DNA from 3 places in the Pseudoalteromonas sp. SR44-5 genome. Region 1 is predicted to be linked to each of the others. Evidence: predicted binding sites of a transcription regulator. Region 1 holds the regulator's gene; each other region holds the start of a gene.
What was found. Region 1 encodes FliA, which starts transcription of late flagellar genes. Its sites were predicted from a motif close to CTAAAGNTNNNNNNNNNNNNGCCGATA; they were not measured.
Positions count from the first base shown of each region.

Region 2: H5154_RS08710 (DUF4402 domain-containing protein) is a predicted target of FliA. The motif match lies at 3,387-3,413, and genes of this name have one in related genera.
Region 3: H5154_RS09565 (VC2046/SO_2500 family protein) is a predicted target of FliA. The motif match lies at 1,820-1,846, and genes of this name have one in related genera.

Region 1 covers NZ_JACJDT010000014.1:24,934-30,131, reverse strand. The annotation lists gene flhA (flagellar biosynthesis protein FlhA) at 1-572, shown strand, start outside; gene flhF (flagellar biosynthesis protein FlhF) at 596-2,059, shown strand; gene H5154_RS10000 (MinD/ParA family protein) at 2,052-2,912, shown strand; gene H5154_RS09995 (RNA polymerase sigma factor FliA) at 2,939-3,649, shown strand; gene cheY (chemotaxis response regulator CheY) at 3,690-4,073, shown strand; gene H5154_RS09985 (protein phosphatase CheZ) at 4,091-4,855, shown strand; gene H5154_RS09980 (chemotaxis protein CheA) at 4,870-5,198, shown strand, end outside.
Region 2 covers NZ_JACJDT010000011.1:111,782-116,979, reverse strand. The annotation lists gene H5154_RS08725 (hypothetical protein) at 1-1,348, opposite strand, end outside; gene H5154_RS08720 (molecular chaperone) at 1,442-2,254, opposite strand; gene H5154_RS08715 (DUF4402 domain-containing protein) at 2,263-2,730, opposite strand; gene H5154_RS08710 (DUF4402 domain-containing protein) at 2,738-3,331, opposite strand; gene H5154_RS08705 (SPOR domain-containing protein) at 3,452-4,084, opposite strand; gene galU (UTP--glucose-1-phosphate uridylyltransferase GalU) at 4,206-5,084, opposite strand; gene H5154_RS08695 (thymidylate synthase) at 5,120-5,198, opposite strand, start outside.
Region 3 covers NZ_JACJDT010000013.1:51,599-56,796, reverse strand. The annotation lists gene H5154_RS09585 (ion channel) at 1-621, opposite strand, end outside; gene H5154_RS09580 (M48 family metallopeptidase) at 707-1,438, shown strand; tRNA gene H5154_RS09575 (tRNA-Tyr) at 1,550-1,634, opposite strand; tRNA gene H5154_RS09570 (tRNA-Tyr) at 1,684-1,768, opposite strand; gene H5154_RS09565 (VC2046/SO_2500 family protein) at 1,881-2,402, shown strand; gene H5154_RS09560 (DUF6172 family protein) at 2,562-2,864, shown strand; gene H5154_RS09555 (general glycosylation pathway protein) at 3,071-4,015, shown strand; gene H5154_RS09550 (M28 family metallopeptidase) at 4,061-5,198, opposite strand, start outside.

The DNA of each region.
Region 1 (5,198 bases):
ACGAGGAAGTGCAAAATCTATTAGATATGCTGGCAAAAAGTCATCCTCGTTTAGTTGAAGGGCTAGTGCCAGATATTTTACCACTAACAGCAATTGTTAAAGTATTACAAAATTTATTAGATGAAGGCGTTGCTATTCGCGATATGCGTTCAATTGTACAAACCCTTGTTGAGTATGGCCCTCGAAGCCAAGATCCTGATGTATTAACCGCAGCAGTGCGAATTTCACTGCGCAGATTAATTGTTCAAGACGCGGTTGGAATGTCATCAGAAATCCCTGTCATAACCTTGGCGCCTGAGTTGGAACAGATGTTGCATCAGTCACTACAAAATGCAGGCGACGAAGGTGCCGGAATAGAGCCAGGACTTGCAGAGCGACTTCAACAATCATTAAATGAAGCGCATCAAAATCAAGAAATGGCCGGTGAACCTTCGATATTGCTAACGTCAGGAATGTTACGCACTGTGTTATCTCGTTTTGTTAAGTACACCATTCCAGGATTGCGAGTGATGTCTTATCAAGAGGTACCAGACGAAAGACAGATCAAGATTGTCAGCTCAGTAGGCCAATAATCGGATTTTAAAGGGGTTGAACCATGAAAATAAAACGTTTTTTTGCTAAAGATATGCGCACCGCACTGAAAGAAGTTAAAGATGAACTCGGTGTAGATGCTGTAATCATGTCAAATAAAAAATTAGCCAATGGGGTAGAGATTGTTGCCGCCGTTGATTATGAAAAAGCAGCCCCGAAAGCACCTGCACAAGCACATGTTGCTACGGCACAAGCACAAACAAATGCTAACTTTGTTAAACCTGCGCCACAACGTTCACAGCCTGAGCCGCAAGCTGCGGTAGCTGATAGCTTACAAGCATTATTAGAGCGCCAATCACCGCGTCCACGCTCACCTGAGCTTGCATCGATGTTTAGCCAGTCAGGGATTGATACATCAACTCAGTATCAACCACAGCAAACTCGCCATGAACCACAAGCACATAATGATTTTGCTCGTCGCGATACTGCGTCGCGTCCACAAACGCAAGCACATAGCTTAGGTTTTGATGATGATCTAGAAAGTGGTTTTGATGATTTAGATACTCCGATGCCAACAAAAAGTGCAGCCAAAACAGATGAAATTACCGCTATGCGTGATGAAATGGCAGCGATGCGTCAATTACTTGAGTATCAAGTATCTGGCTTGATGCAACAAGATTTAGCGCGTCGCGACCCTACTCGCGCATGCATGATCGATCGTTTAGTCGGAATGGGTATTGACAGTGAAGTTGCAGAGCAAATGGCCTGTTTTATTCCCGATGATGTGTCACGTCAGCAAGCATGGCAAGCGCTATTGCAAATGGTTGAAAACCAAATGCATACTACAAATAATGAAATACTACGCCAAGGCGGCGTATATGCACTTGTTGGCCCTACTGGGGTTGGTAAAACTACAACCGTGGCAAAACTTGCAGCCCTTGGCGCACAAAAATATGGCGCAGATAAAGTTGCGCTTATTACCACTGATACTTACCGTATTGGCGCTTATGAACAGCTTGCTACTTATGGCCGAATCATCGGTTGTGGTGTAAAACAAGTTAAAGATGCCAATGAATTAGCAGAAGTTTTATATCATTTACGAAATAAGCGTCTAGTATTAATAGATACAGCGGGAATGAGCCAACGTGATTTACGTTTAACTGAGCAGTTAAATACACTAATGCGTAATCAACGTGTCGATATTCGCAATTATTTAGTGCTCAGTGCGACCGCACAAATTAATGTTTTACAAGAAACCGTAAGACACTTTAAGAAGGTACAATTAAGTGGCTGTATTTTCACTAAATTAGACGAATCATTAAGTTTAGGTGAGATTATTAGTATAGCGATTCAAAATCGCCTTCCAATAGGGTATCTTACTAACGGTCAGCGCGTTCCAGAGGACATTCGGGTCGCCAATGCAGAGAAATTAGTAAAAAAAGCAGAACAATTGTATTTAAAAAGAACAAAAGCACAACATTCACGACGCCAAGCAGTAGCGTCAAGCACAGTAGGGATGTATGATTAACACAGTATTAGATCAAGCAAGTGGCCTGCGTAAAATGAGTCAAAACAATAATAACGGCGTTAAAGTTATCGCTGTAACAGGTGGCAAAGGTGGCGTAGGGAAAACTAACGTCTCACTTAACACTGCGATTGCGTTGGGTCAGCTCGGAAACCGAGTGTTAGTACTGGATGCCGATTTGGGTTTAGCAAATTGTGATGTGATGTTAGGACTTAGGGTAGAGCGTAATCTATCTCATGTACTATCAGGTGAATGCGAGCTCGATGAAATTTTAGTTGAAGGGCCTGCAGGAATTAAAATAGTACCAGCGACGTCAGGCTCACAAAGTATGGTGGAACTTTCACCATCAGAACATGCTGGTTTAATTCGCGCTTTTAGTGAATTAAATACCGAATTTGATATATTAATTGTTGATACTGCTGCTGGTATCTCTGACATGGTATTAAGTTTTTCGCGCGCAGCGCAAGATGTCATGGTAGTAGTATGTGATGAACCGAGCTCAATAACTGATGCTTATGCATTAATCAAAGTATTGAGTCGTGAGCACGGTGTGTATAAATTTAAAATCGTTGCTAATATGGTGCGCAGCATGCGTGAAGGCCAGGAACTATTTGCTAAGCTCTCAAAAGTAACGGATCGCTTTTTGGATGTCTCAATGGAATTGGTGGCAACAGTCCCGTATGATGAAAATATGCGTAAAGCAACTCGTCGTCAGAAAGTGATTGTTGATTTATTTCCAAGTTCCCCAGCAGCAATAGCATTTAAAACATTAGCGACAAAAGCAGTTAAATGGCCTATACCTAATCAACCATCTGGTCATTTAGAATTTTTCATAGAAAAATTAGTAAACGGCTAACTATGACGGCATCGGTGAATAAAGCGATGGGATATCAATCGACACAAAATTTAAATGTGATTGTTGAGCGACATGCTTCCTTAGTCAAAAAAGTGGCTTGTCATTTAATCGCTCGTTTACCCGCGAGTGTGCAACTCGATGATTTGATTCAATCGGGGATGATAGGGTTAATTGAAGCATCAAAGAACTTTGATGCGACTAAAGGTGCAAGCTTTGAAACCTTTGCAGGCATTCGTATCCGTGGTGCGATGCTGGATGAAATGCGCCGAGGTGATTGGGCTCCACGCTCAGTGCACCGTAATAGCCGCAGAGTCGCTGAAGCGATTAGTGAGCTAGAAAGCAGCCTGAATCGAGAACCTAAAGACAGTGAAGTTGCTGAAAAACTTGATATTACGCTAGATGAGTACCATCATATTCTTAGTGATGTAAATTCAAGTAAAGTGTTAGGTATAGAAGACTTAGGGGTAGATGAAGATGTTATCACACCAGTGGGACATGATTTAGCACTGGACAAGCCCTTTAATAACGTTAAAAATGAACGCTTTAATCAATCATTATTAACAGCTATACAATCTTTACCTGAACGAGATGGGTTAGTATTGTCGCTGTATTATAACGATGAAATGAATTTAAAAGAGATTGGACGTATACTCGATGTAAGTGAATCGCGTGTGAGTCAGATACATGGTCAGGCGATGATTAAGCTCAAAGCAAAAATCAATGACTGGATTAATTAGTAGTAAGTAAATATAGGTTCAGACCTCACCGGAGGATGTTTTGGATAAAAACATGAAAATTCTTGTTGTTGATGATTTTTCGACGATGAGACGTATTATCAAAAATCTGTTAAGAGATTTGGGTTTTACAAATGTACAAGAAGCTGACGATGGCTCAACAGCTTTACCGATGTTGCAGAATCAAGAATTTGATTTTGTAGTTACAGATTGGAACATGCCTGGCATGCAAGGAATCGATCTCTTGCGCGCTATTAGGGCCGATGACAGCCTGAAACACATTCCTGTTTTAATGGTAACAGCAGAAGCTAAAAAAGAACAAATTGTTGCTGCTGCACAAGCTGGTGTTAACGGTTATATCGTTAAACCATTTACAGCTGCAACACTGAAAACCAAATTGGAAAAAGTGTTTGAGCGTTTAGGTTAAATAAATAGGAGAGGCTTATGTCAGCACCTGCTGCGCCTCAGATCAGTTTAGAACAAGCCCGTCAGCTTGTGGTTTACCTTGAAAACGGTGAACAAGATAAAGCTGATCAGTTAATTATTGATGCGGCGTCAAAAGAGCAATCAGAATTATTTGCCGAAGTAGGCAAACTTACGCGTCAGCTTCATGATGCGTTGAAAAATTTTGAGCTTGATACACGTTTAGCTGATTTGACCAAAGATGCACTACCCGACGCGAAGCAGCGTCTTAACTATGTTATGGAAATGACCGAAAACGCTGCTAATAAAACCATGGATGCTGTAGAAGCAAGTTTACCCATTGCCCAACAGCTTGCTGATGACATTTCAGACATTAAACCCACTTGGGATCGTTTAATGAATCGTGAAATTGAGCTAGGTGAATTTAAAAAACTTTGCCATAGCTTAGATAAGTTCATGAATAGCTCGCAAACTAAAACGGATGAGTTGCAAGGACTCATGACCAATGTGTTAATGGCACAAGATTTTCAAGATTTAACCGGTCAAGTGATCCGTCGGGTTATCGAGCTTGTTAGAGAAGTAGAAGACAGCTTGATCCACTTGTTGACAGCATTTGGCAGCCAAGATGATAGCGAAACAAAAACAATAGCACCAGTCATTGAAAAACCGCCTGCTGAAAATACACTTGCAGGCCCTGAAGGGCCAATTATTGATAAAGAATCTCGTGATGATGTTGTCTCAGGACAAGATGATGTTGATGATTTATTATCAAGCTTGGGCTTCTAAGAGGAGAAAACTGCATGAGCTTTGAAGTCGATGAAGATATTTTACAAGATTTTCTAGTAGAGGCTGGAGAAATTCTTGAGCTTTTGTCAGAACAGCTGGTGGAGCTTGAAAATAACCCAGATGATACCGAATTACTCAATGCAATTTTCCGTGGTTTTCATACGGTAAAAGGCGGCGCAGGCTTTTTAAGCATGACTGAACTAGTCGATGCTTGCCATGGTGCAGAGAACGTTTTCGATTTATTGCGTCAAGGTGTTCGTAAGGTTAATTCCGAACTGATGGACGTGATCTTGCAAGCACTCGATACTATCAACGAAATGTTTGCGACTATCCAAAGTAGAGA
Region 2 (5,198 bases), on a different contig from region 1:
AGCTAAGGTTAGTCCCCAGTGACATGTGTTGTAGGTCGTCATGTGTTCTTTTTTGTGCCAATGCAGCGGTATATATCGAGAAGTCGTCTGTAATACCTTGCTCGTAGCGCCCTGCTATTTGCCAGCCCGTGCTGTCATTATTGAAGGCAGTATTGCCAAGCAATTTTTTACCCTGCTCAGAGACTGATAGTTCATAAAATCCTTCACCTTGTGCTAATTGGTTACTATCAATAAAATAATATTCGCTTTTTCGCTCGACCTGCCCTTGAGGACCATAAAAAATAAGCTCGAAGTTATTCTCACCATAAAACAAATCAACATTATCAAAAATATAACGACCATCTGATAAGCTTAATTGCTGCGCAATCAATACGCCGTTACGATAAAGCTCAACGTCCCAGCCTAACTGAATCGGACCACTTAAATTAATACGGTTACTATCAAATTGTTGAGTCAGTCCGCGGTTTGAAAACTTAATACCACGACCATACTGACTGTTGTAACGGCTGCCAACTTGTGTGGCCGTTACATCACCAAACTCAACTTCACTGGCTGCTAACACTCCCAGTAATGAGCTTTGCGGGTCTTGCTTAGTAAATGTTAAACGCGAATCGCTGAGTAAATCGCCCTCGCGACCAGATAAAAAGTATTCGGCAGATAAATAAGCAAAGTCTTGTGCACCTAATAATGAGTAACTTGTTCTATTTTGATTTTTATCAGCACTGTAGTTTAATTGTAAATCAGCAACAGGTGATGAAAGCGCTTGATACGGGCTGGCTTTCCAAGGCAAGGTGGGCTTGGCATTACGATTCGAGGGGTTAAGCCTTCTACCATGGCGTTCTCGCTGTTGTTCAATTGGTAATAAGATGGCCGAACTTAACTCTATTTCTAAATCACCATAATCGACTGTAAATTGCAGCCCAAAAACCTCTTTTAACTGCGCCATTTCAATATACATGTCATCATCAATGCTAATATCAGCAGCCGTTAGTTCAAGCATACCTGCGTCAGTTATCAGTGTTGCAGGCAGGGTGCTGGCATCTAAAATGAAAGGCTGTTGATCTCGATACCAGCCTTGAGCAGAACGAGTTACAAGATCAACATCTATTCCAAATTGCAATATATCAGCTAGGCTACTAAGGCCAAGTTGAATACCCTGATCACTTTTTAAAGCGAACACTTCGCCTAAGTAGTAATCATTTAAAGACAACGAAAATAATAAAAACTCACCGCTTGCGATCCGCGGTTGGTTTGACGCAACAGGGCTGTTAACGTTAGGCTGAGAAGCTGTTGGTAAGTCGGTTAATTTAGCTTCAATCTTGCGAAGTGTTTTTAATGCATCATTCACAATTACGTTATTAGTCGCGAATGCATTGTTACTAAGGCATAAACTTAGCCATAGTGTAATGCACTTTAGCCCTGTATTCTTGGTCATGAAGAGTTAAAGTTGCAGCATTTTTGGACTAATCGCTAAAGCATACTCGGCAAAATTTATGTCTTGATATTCATCTGCACCGATATATTTAAAAATAACAGTACCAGGCTTATCTAGGGTTTTATCACTAAATAAACTCAACATTACCTCGGCATTTTTTACATCCGAGTAAATACTTAAATTGCCAATTTCAGCGATAGCTTCCAGCTTAGCATTAGCATTTTGTTGATAAAACGCGGTTAATTTACCATAACTGCTAAAGTGAGTTTCACGATTGAGTTTTAATTTAAATTGTAGTCGTTGGTTGCCCTGGTTTTTAATCACTTGCGCTTGCTCAATGAGTACTTTTGGTACTTCAGCATGTTCACGAAGGATGACTGGAATACTGTAGCTCATGATCATATTAATTTTTATTGAACTCGTACTATTTGGGTTTTCATTTGGCAACGCCTGAAATAATAAATGCGAACGATATTCACCATCTGCTAACTGTTTTGGTTTTCGAATTGCAATTTTAACGGTTTGCTTTTCACCAGGCGCCAAACGCATTTGCTTTGGTGATAAGCGCGTCATCGGGCTTAAACTTGTCGCCGTCGGCTCAAGTAAGGTTACATACCCTCCGGTTGATGTGGATTGCTTTTCGCTCCAATGCACTCGGTAAGTTTTGTACTCGTCACTGGTGTTGATCACTGTGACCTTTGCAGTACGTTGACGCTCATCAAAACTAATACGAGTAGGAGAAATAAGTAAATTCGCCATTACCGCCTGGCTAAAAAAACAAAAGCTTAAAAGCAGTATCACGGTTAATTTATTAAACATTTAAATCCTTAATAATCCACTGAAATTTCTAAGTTTGTGGTTGTTGAATAGTCGCCGTCAACATATTGTTTGCTGCTTGTATTTATTTCTAATTTACCACCAATAAATACATGCACTTCGCTAAACTCATCGCTTGTTGCGTCTTTAGGAAAGCCATTTAAGGTCACTCTAAAGTCGGCACTACTACTTCCTTTAATATTGTGTTGCATAGTTGCAGGAGCCACTAAATTCATGGAAACTCGAGTGCCAGGGGGGATGTCAGTGAGTATCAGCTCAGCTGGGCGACCATCTTTAAGGATATAAATTTCGCCAGAAGTGCTAATCGAACCATCATCCTTGATAATTACAGAACCTATTTGATCACTTTTAAGAATAACTAAGGTGCCAAAATCAAGCGCTTGTTGCTCTATACTCGCGGCTCTTGTTGACTGTGAATACAGTATTGAAAGCATCGCAAATAACAACAAAAAACGCATGATTAAATTAATAAGCAACTTCTAATTGAAAAGTGCCTGTGTACTCAGTATCTCGGTACGCTTCGCTAGAAGTTGTTGATGCTGTAGAAAGAGTTGCACCAATATTAAACGATACACTGCCATCACCGTCAGCAGTTAAATTAGGCGTCACTGATGAATAATAAGCGTTTGCATTTGGACCGCTAGTGATAAAGTATGTCCAAGTACCAACCGTAAAGTTTGGCTCATTCAAACCTTGGCCATTAGAGCTCAGGGTTGTTGCTGTTGGGTTAGTAATTGATAAACGAGCATTTGGCACTACTTCCGATACTGTAAAAGATGCAGGCGAACCTTGCTCTATTATTGAAATAATCGCAGGTGCGTTATCAGTTCTAGACGATACAGGACTTGCTGTAGGCTCAGGGTTTATAACCAATGTAGCTTGGTTAACACCGTCTGGATCTGCAACCGCTCGAATTGTACCAAAATCTAAGTCATTTCCTTTGGTTAAAACGACAGTATTTTGCACTTTAACTTTCGCATCAAAGCTTTCGGTTGTTGCATAAGTAGCGAATGAGCTTGCTGTAACTGCTGCTGCCAGAAGAGTTAAAGATAATTTCATATTAAATCCTTATAAGTGATGGGACATTACCCTATGTTGCCCCTATCTTAGATATTATCGACACTCAGAACAATTACTTTAAGCTTAATTACTGAAAAATCAGAAAAATAGCTTATTTAATTACAAAGGCTGACCAACAAATGGGGCACTCAGGCATTTTTGGCCTAAATTTTGTGCTAATGAACAAAATAGATTGGCCTCGGTATAATTTTGAAATGGCCCAACTCGTAACCCATACAAGGTAACGCCTTTATTGTGACGCTCTGTCATTACAAAATCTAATTGGCTAAATGCCTGCGGATATTGTTGCTGCAACCTTGCTATTTGCGTTCTCACTCTTTGCGGTTTTAAATACAGCCCAAGTTGCGCGCCTGGCAGTGAGTTGCCATACAGTGGCAGAGGGCGGTTTTCGATAGTTTTTGAGGAGTTAGCAGTATCAGGGATCTGTATTTTTTCAGCATAATGAGCCACCGTAACATTATCTTCGCGAAGCACCGCTGGGTTTTCTGCAATATCAGTTTGAGAGGAAAGTGCCATTATTAATAGTTGCAAGTCTTCCTCCATCGCAGCTAAACGAGTAATACTCTCTTGTTGCGAGTGCCATTGCTGAACATACTCTTTGACTTGTTGATCAGAAATTAATGCAGGCTGCTGTTCCACCGGGTTAGCATTAATACTACTGCACCCACTAAGCCAGACAGTTGCTGTAACCAACACTGTGGTATACCAAGCTTGCTTTTTAAAACACATCATCTGTTAGCATCACAAAATAAATAATGCCATATTATAAGCAAAGTCAGTGCCAGTTTCAGGATTTTTAAGCAATAAAAAAGTGCCACTAAGGCACTTTTATAAATTGCATGACTAAATGAGCTTAAACTAAGGTTTTAATAAAATCACTTAGCTCATCTTTAAATTCATCACGACGCAGTGCAAATTCAATAGTGGCTTTTAAATAGCCCAACTTACTACCGCAATCATGACTACGCCCTTTTATCGCATAAGCAGCAACAGATTCTTTTTCCATTAGCATCGCAATTGCATCTGTTAACTGAATTTCGTCGCCGGCGCCTGCGGGAGTTTTTGCAAGTAATGGCCAAATATTTTTACTTAGCACATAACGACCTACCACAGCCAAATTTGATGGTGCGCTATGTAAGGGAGGTTTTTCAACCATATTAAGGATCGCTGCGCTTTGCCCTTGTTCAAGCTTTACGTCGCCTAAATCGACCACACCAAACTTATCAACATCCTGCATAGGCACAGGCTCAACCATTATTTGGCTTTCGCCGTTTGTATTAAAGCGAGTAATCATTTCAGCTAAATTATCTTTTTTAAGATTACTTTCAACATCATCTATGATCACATCAGGTAAAATAACCACAAACGGTTCGTTACCAATAATTGGCGCTGCACAGTTGATTGCGTGCCCTAAGCCTTTTGCTTCACCTTGGCGAACGTGAATAATTGTCACATCTTTAGGGCAAATAGCTTGTACTTCAGCAAGTAACTGACGCTTTACCCGCTTCTCTAGCGTTGCTTCTAGCTCAAAACTGGTATCAAAATGGTTTTCAATCGAGTTTTTACTCGAGTGAGTCACTAATACAATTTCTTTAATACCCGCAGCAACCGCTTCATTAACTACATATTGAATCAAGGGTTTATCTACAACAGGTAACATCTCTTTTGGAATAGCTTTAGTAGCTGGCAACATACGGGTGCCAAGTCCTGCGACTGGGATCACTGCTTTCATTATTCTCTCCTTAAAACTATGATGCTTATTAATTGTTACACTGAAAACGGGTATTTAATTGCTTCATGGCATTGATAGCCATTTACCTCAAAGTCATCACGGGTGACCCACGTT
Region 3 (5,198 bases), on a different contig from region 1:
CCGTGGATATTGTGCGTGACGCATCCGCAGTTCTTTGTACGTGAAATTACCCGCCAGTTCAAATAAGCCTTGTTGTTCTGATGCTTTACGTAAATTGCGAAATATTTCTTCTGATTGTTCAAATAAGTCAAGGGCTGCGCTTTTATCTGTATGTTTAAGCGCTGCTTTAGCTTGTTTTTCCTGTAATAGTTCAGCGCCTAGCTCAATGTTATCAATACGGGTGTTGTTTAGTTTTATACCCAATAAATTTGTATCTTGTAGGTTGCAGTAATGCAGGCTTGCTTCGTGCAAGTTGGCTTTCATCAGTGAACTGTGGGCTATTTTATTATTAAACAGATGAGCGTTGGTGAGCGTTGCACGATAAAAATTACTGTAAGATAAATCAAAGCCATCCTCATCATCTTGTTTTATCAAATTAAGCCCATTAAGGTTAGCGCGTTTTAATTGCAATCCCTGTAATAATCCTCCCTTTTTTGCATAGCGCTCTAATTTTTGGGTCAGATCTAAGCCTGACTTATCAAATTTGGCATCATGCCAAAAACAAAAACCTGAACCCATGTCTGTTTCTTGACAATGATGGCCATCGGGAGAGGTATAACGACAACAAGGCTTATCAGGCATGTTTGATATCGCTTTATTTAATTCTACTTAGATATAGATTAGCAGTTATTTTGCAAGGTATTATAGTGACCTGTTAATTAGTTTAATGACTGTCGGTCAATTACAAGAGTTAGGTTTGTTTGAATATACATTAAAACGTAGTCGCCGCCGCAAAACTGTCGCTATCAAAGTCCAGCAACAAAGTGTCACAGTTTATGCGCCTGTTGGGGTTGCTAAAAAGGAACTTGAAAGCTGGCTGCTAAGTAAAACTGACTGGATCAATGCGCAAATTAACAAGCAAAGTCAAATGCTTGATACTCGCCAATACCCATTACAAGATAATCGCGTACTGGTTTTTTCACAACCTGTGATACTGACTTATGGTGTCAGCTCGCGCAGCGCATGGCAGCTAGTAAAAAATCAGCAGGGAGATGTGTTACAGCTAAATCTTTCTGGACGGGTTAAGCATCAGCAGCCAATGTACCAAACCTTGCTCGAAAGTTTTTTACATGAGCAATTAGAAAATTATATTGAAATGCGTGTACATGCTTATTGCCTACAAATGGCAGAGACTTTACCTAGCAGTATTCGCATTCATACTTATAAGCGTCGTTGGGGCAGTTGTAATCGACGACGAGAATTGACCTTTAATTTGTTATTAGCCAGTGCGCCGCAGAGTATTATTGATTATGTGATTGTGCATGAACTAGCTCACTTGAAATATTTAAATCACAGTGCCGCATTTTGGCAGCGCGTCAGTGAGTTTTATCCTGATTATAAGCAAGCAACAAAATGGTTAAAGCAACACGGTGCGAGTTTACAATGGGTAGTCGAATGAGTTAGCGAGAATCAAGTTAGCGAGGATAAAGTTACCGAGGATAAAGTTACCGAGAATAAAGTTCGAAGAATGAAGTTCGAAGAATGAAGTTTTGCTGATAGATAAGAAAAGTGGTGGAGGGAGCTGGATTCGAACCAGCGAAGGCTGAGCCGTCAGATTTACAGTCTGATCCCTTTGGCCGCTCGGGAACCCCTCCACACTAATTTTGTCGCATTTGGCCGCACTTAACTTAGCGGTAAGAAAAGTGGTGGAGGGAGCTGGATTCGAACCAGCGAAGGCTGAGCCGTCAGATTTACAGTCTGATCCCTTTGGCCGCTCGGGAACCCCTCCAATGCAACGGCGCTGATAATAGCAAAGTGAGCATTTAAGTAAAGAAAAAAGCTAAAGAAATATTAAATAAAGCCGATAAATATCTATTACTAACTGCAATCGGCTAAAGTCTATGCAAATCGATGATTTGTTAATCACAGAGAGTCAACTTAACAATCGTCTTGCCAAAAGTGTCTCAGAACACCGTCGTGGCGAGTTTGCATTATTATTGGCAATGCTTTCTCATGACGTGTTAGATTTTAGTCAATTTCATCTCCCTAAAACCCCATTTGATGCACATGCTTCAACACCAACTGAAGCGCAATTACGTGAACAATTAGGGGCAGGGCCTGAGCAAGCATTGGCTCCAGATGAATTTGATATGCTCATTGGCCAACATAATGCACAGCTATTACAACAAGGCAGCATGGCAGATATTCGTTTACGCTCGTGCCTTGCGCCGGAACCATTAGTGATCAGAGATGATAAAAACCATATTCCACTAATGGTGATTGATAATTGCGAACTAGTCGTGCGAAAGCGTCATTTAGATAAAGAAACACAGCTGGATCATCCGCAAATGGATGCGGCTGCATTTTACGATAGCCTTAATAATGCAGATCTTCATCAACCCTTACACCTTGCCCAAGCGTGATATTAAGCTGTAATAATTATCGGTAAAAATATTTTATTTATTTTAGTGTAAAAAAAGCATCCACAAACTAAATGCAATTGCTATAATGACCCCAAATGGCATTTCCAATTTACTTGGTATTATTGCCATCATCATTAAATCAAGGTAATTAGGAACGTAATGAAGAAAACATTCACGCTGAATCACGAGAAAATCAAATACCCTCGCATGGTAGATGCTGCAAAGCATGAAGTAAAAAAGTATTTGAAAAGAGAGCGTAACAAAACGTTGCCAATTGATGCTGATTACTGGGCATTTGATTGTAAATTTGGTAACACAGCTGAAGATGCCCAAGTGGTGCACGTTGCTGAAATTAGCAACTCAATCAGCGAAATTGAAAAACAAGGCTTAGAGTCGTTTTATGTTGAAATCATTGCTAGAGCTGCACAACGTCAAGTGCAAGACTCTGATGATGAAATTTAAAAGTAATTGATTTAATGAAAGAATGGGCTAAGTAGCCCATTTTTTGTGCTTGCAAAAAAGTAAGTCCAGCAGTTTATTTTGCACCCGGTTGGTGCGAAATGGATCTTTTCTCTTCTTCAGATAATGCAACCAGTTGATTTATAAGTTTTTGTAAAGTTGGTTCCGTAATTGCTATTACTTTTAATAATGCAGTTAGGAGCAAACACATGGCAAGAATGAGTTATATCAGTAGCGTCGAACGTTACCAAGAATATCAAACCGTGATCCACGACTTACTTGACTCAGTGCTAGCAAGCTTAGAAGACGGTGTTAAAAAACAACAAGATAATCGTTACTTAATCGCTCAATACCCATTTTTAGAATTACAATACTGTCTAGATAAAAATGGCGTGCAGCTAGGTAACAATGTCTGCTTTAAACGTCAGTATATGAAAACCTTAAATAATCATGGCGATTCACAGGATTTGAGTGAACGGCCGTATTTTCAAGGTATCCAACAGCAGCAACATACTCGTTTTACGCCGCCCTATATTTCGATCGCGACCAATCACTTATGTATTTCAGCAATAAAATCGTTACATGCTTCATATGGCGAAAATCGCTATTTAGTGATTGATGTATGTTTAACGCAATTAATCGAATTTATTATGGGGGATCGTACTCGCGCCACGATGACGCCATTTTTTAAAGCGGGTTATGGCATTATTGTCAGTTGCTTATTTATCTTAGTGTTATTTTTACTTGGTCGGGTGTTTGGTGATATTTATAGCTTACTGTTTGTCCGCTCTATAGAAAATGATCCGCTCGAACCGTTTACGATCATCATTTTTATCACCCTCGCGTTAGCAATATTTGATTTAGGTAAAACAATTCTCGAAGAAGAAATTTTAATGCATAAAGATATCTTTAGGCACAGTTCAACGCGGCGCACTATCACACGGTTTATTTCTACTATTTTAATTGCAGTGTCTATTGAAGCGTTATTAACGATGTTTAAGGCAGCGCTGGGGCAGTCGCAGTATTTATTACCGGCAATTTATATGATGTTGGCGGTTGTAGGGCTATTGATTGCGTTGGCTATTTATGTGTATTTAGGGGCAAAAGCCGAAACCTTATTATTGAGCGCACAACGCAATAAGAAAGGGCATTAATAAAAATGGGGTAGGCGATGAATGCCTACCCCAACTCAACTTAATTTATTCTGCGCGGTCTTGGGCGCGACGAGTTTTAAAATCTGAATCTGCTTGCCATTTTGGCCAATCACCGTTGTTTGCCAGTTGTGATGCGATATCAACAATTAACTCGATGTCTTGTTTTACACCACCTAATGACCACTGAGCAGAGTAATCATCAGCTTCTTTATGGTATTTATGAGCAATATAATCTGGATCTGTATCACCTAAACTCATAAACAGTAAACCAGGTACGCCTTGTTTAGCTAGTGAGAAGTGATCTGATCGGAAGAATAGGCCGTTTTGTGGCACGGGATCCATTTTTACATGACGGCCTTGTTTGCTTGCGGCTTTGCTAAGGTAGTCTTCCATTTGTGATAAGCCTTTGCCGTATTGCAGTATGTAATCGGTGCCATCTAGCACATTCATACCATCAATATTTAACAGAGCGACCATCTGCTTGGTAGGGATAAGTTCGCCACTGGCAAATTGCTCTGAGCCAATTAACCCTGTTTCTTCGGCGGTAAAGTTTGCAAAAATAATCGAGCGCTTAAACGGTTTTTGTTTATGCATGTTACTTAATATACGAGCGATTTCAATTGTGGCAGCACTGCCTGAGGCATTATCAACTGCACCATTATAAATTTTTGGCCCGCTATCAGTTTGCTTAGTGCCAAAATGATCCCAATGTGCGCTGACCACAATATATTCATCAGGCGCTTCACTGCCCGTTAATTTTGCAACAACATTGTGTGATTTAGCGTGTGACACTTCGTTTTTAAATGCAAGGTTTGCTGTTAAATTAAGCGCAGTAGCTTTAAAGTCGTCGTTAAGTGCTTGTTGCTTTAATTGTTGATAGCTCAAGTTTGCTGATTTAAATAGCTGCTCGGTTGCATCAAGTGTTAGCCAACCCATAACCGGTAGTTCTGATGCGTTTAGGTTGTTATCCATCAAGGTATATTTTGTGCCTGTATTTGAGCTTTCAACTACGCCCCAAGGATATGCAGCTGGCGCTGTTTCGTGCACAATAAATACTGCGGCTGCGCCTTGGCGAGCGGCTTCTTCGTATTTGTAAGTCCAGCGACCGTAGTAGGTCATAGCGTTGCCGGTAAATAGCGCATCGTTTTGCGTAGCAAACCCAGGATCATTTACTAACACAACA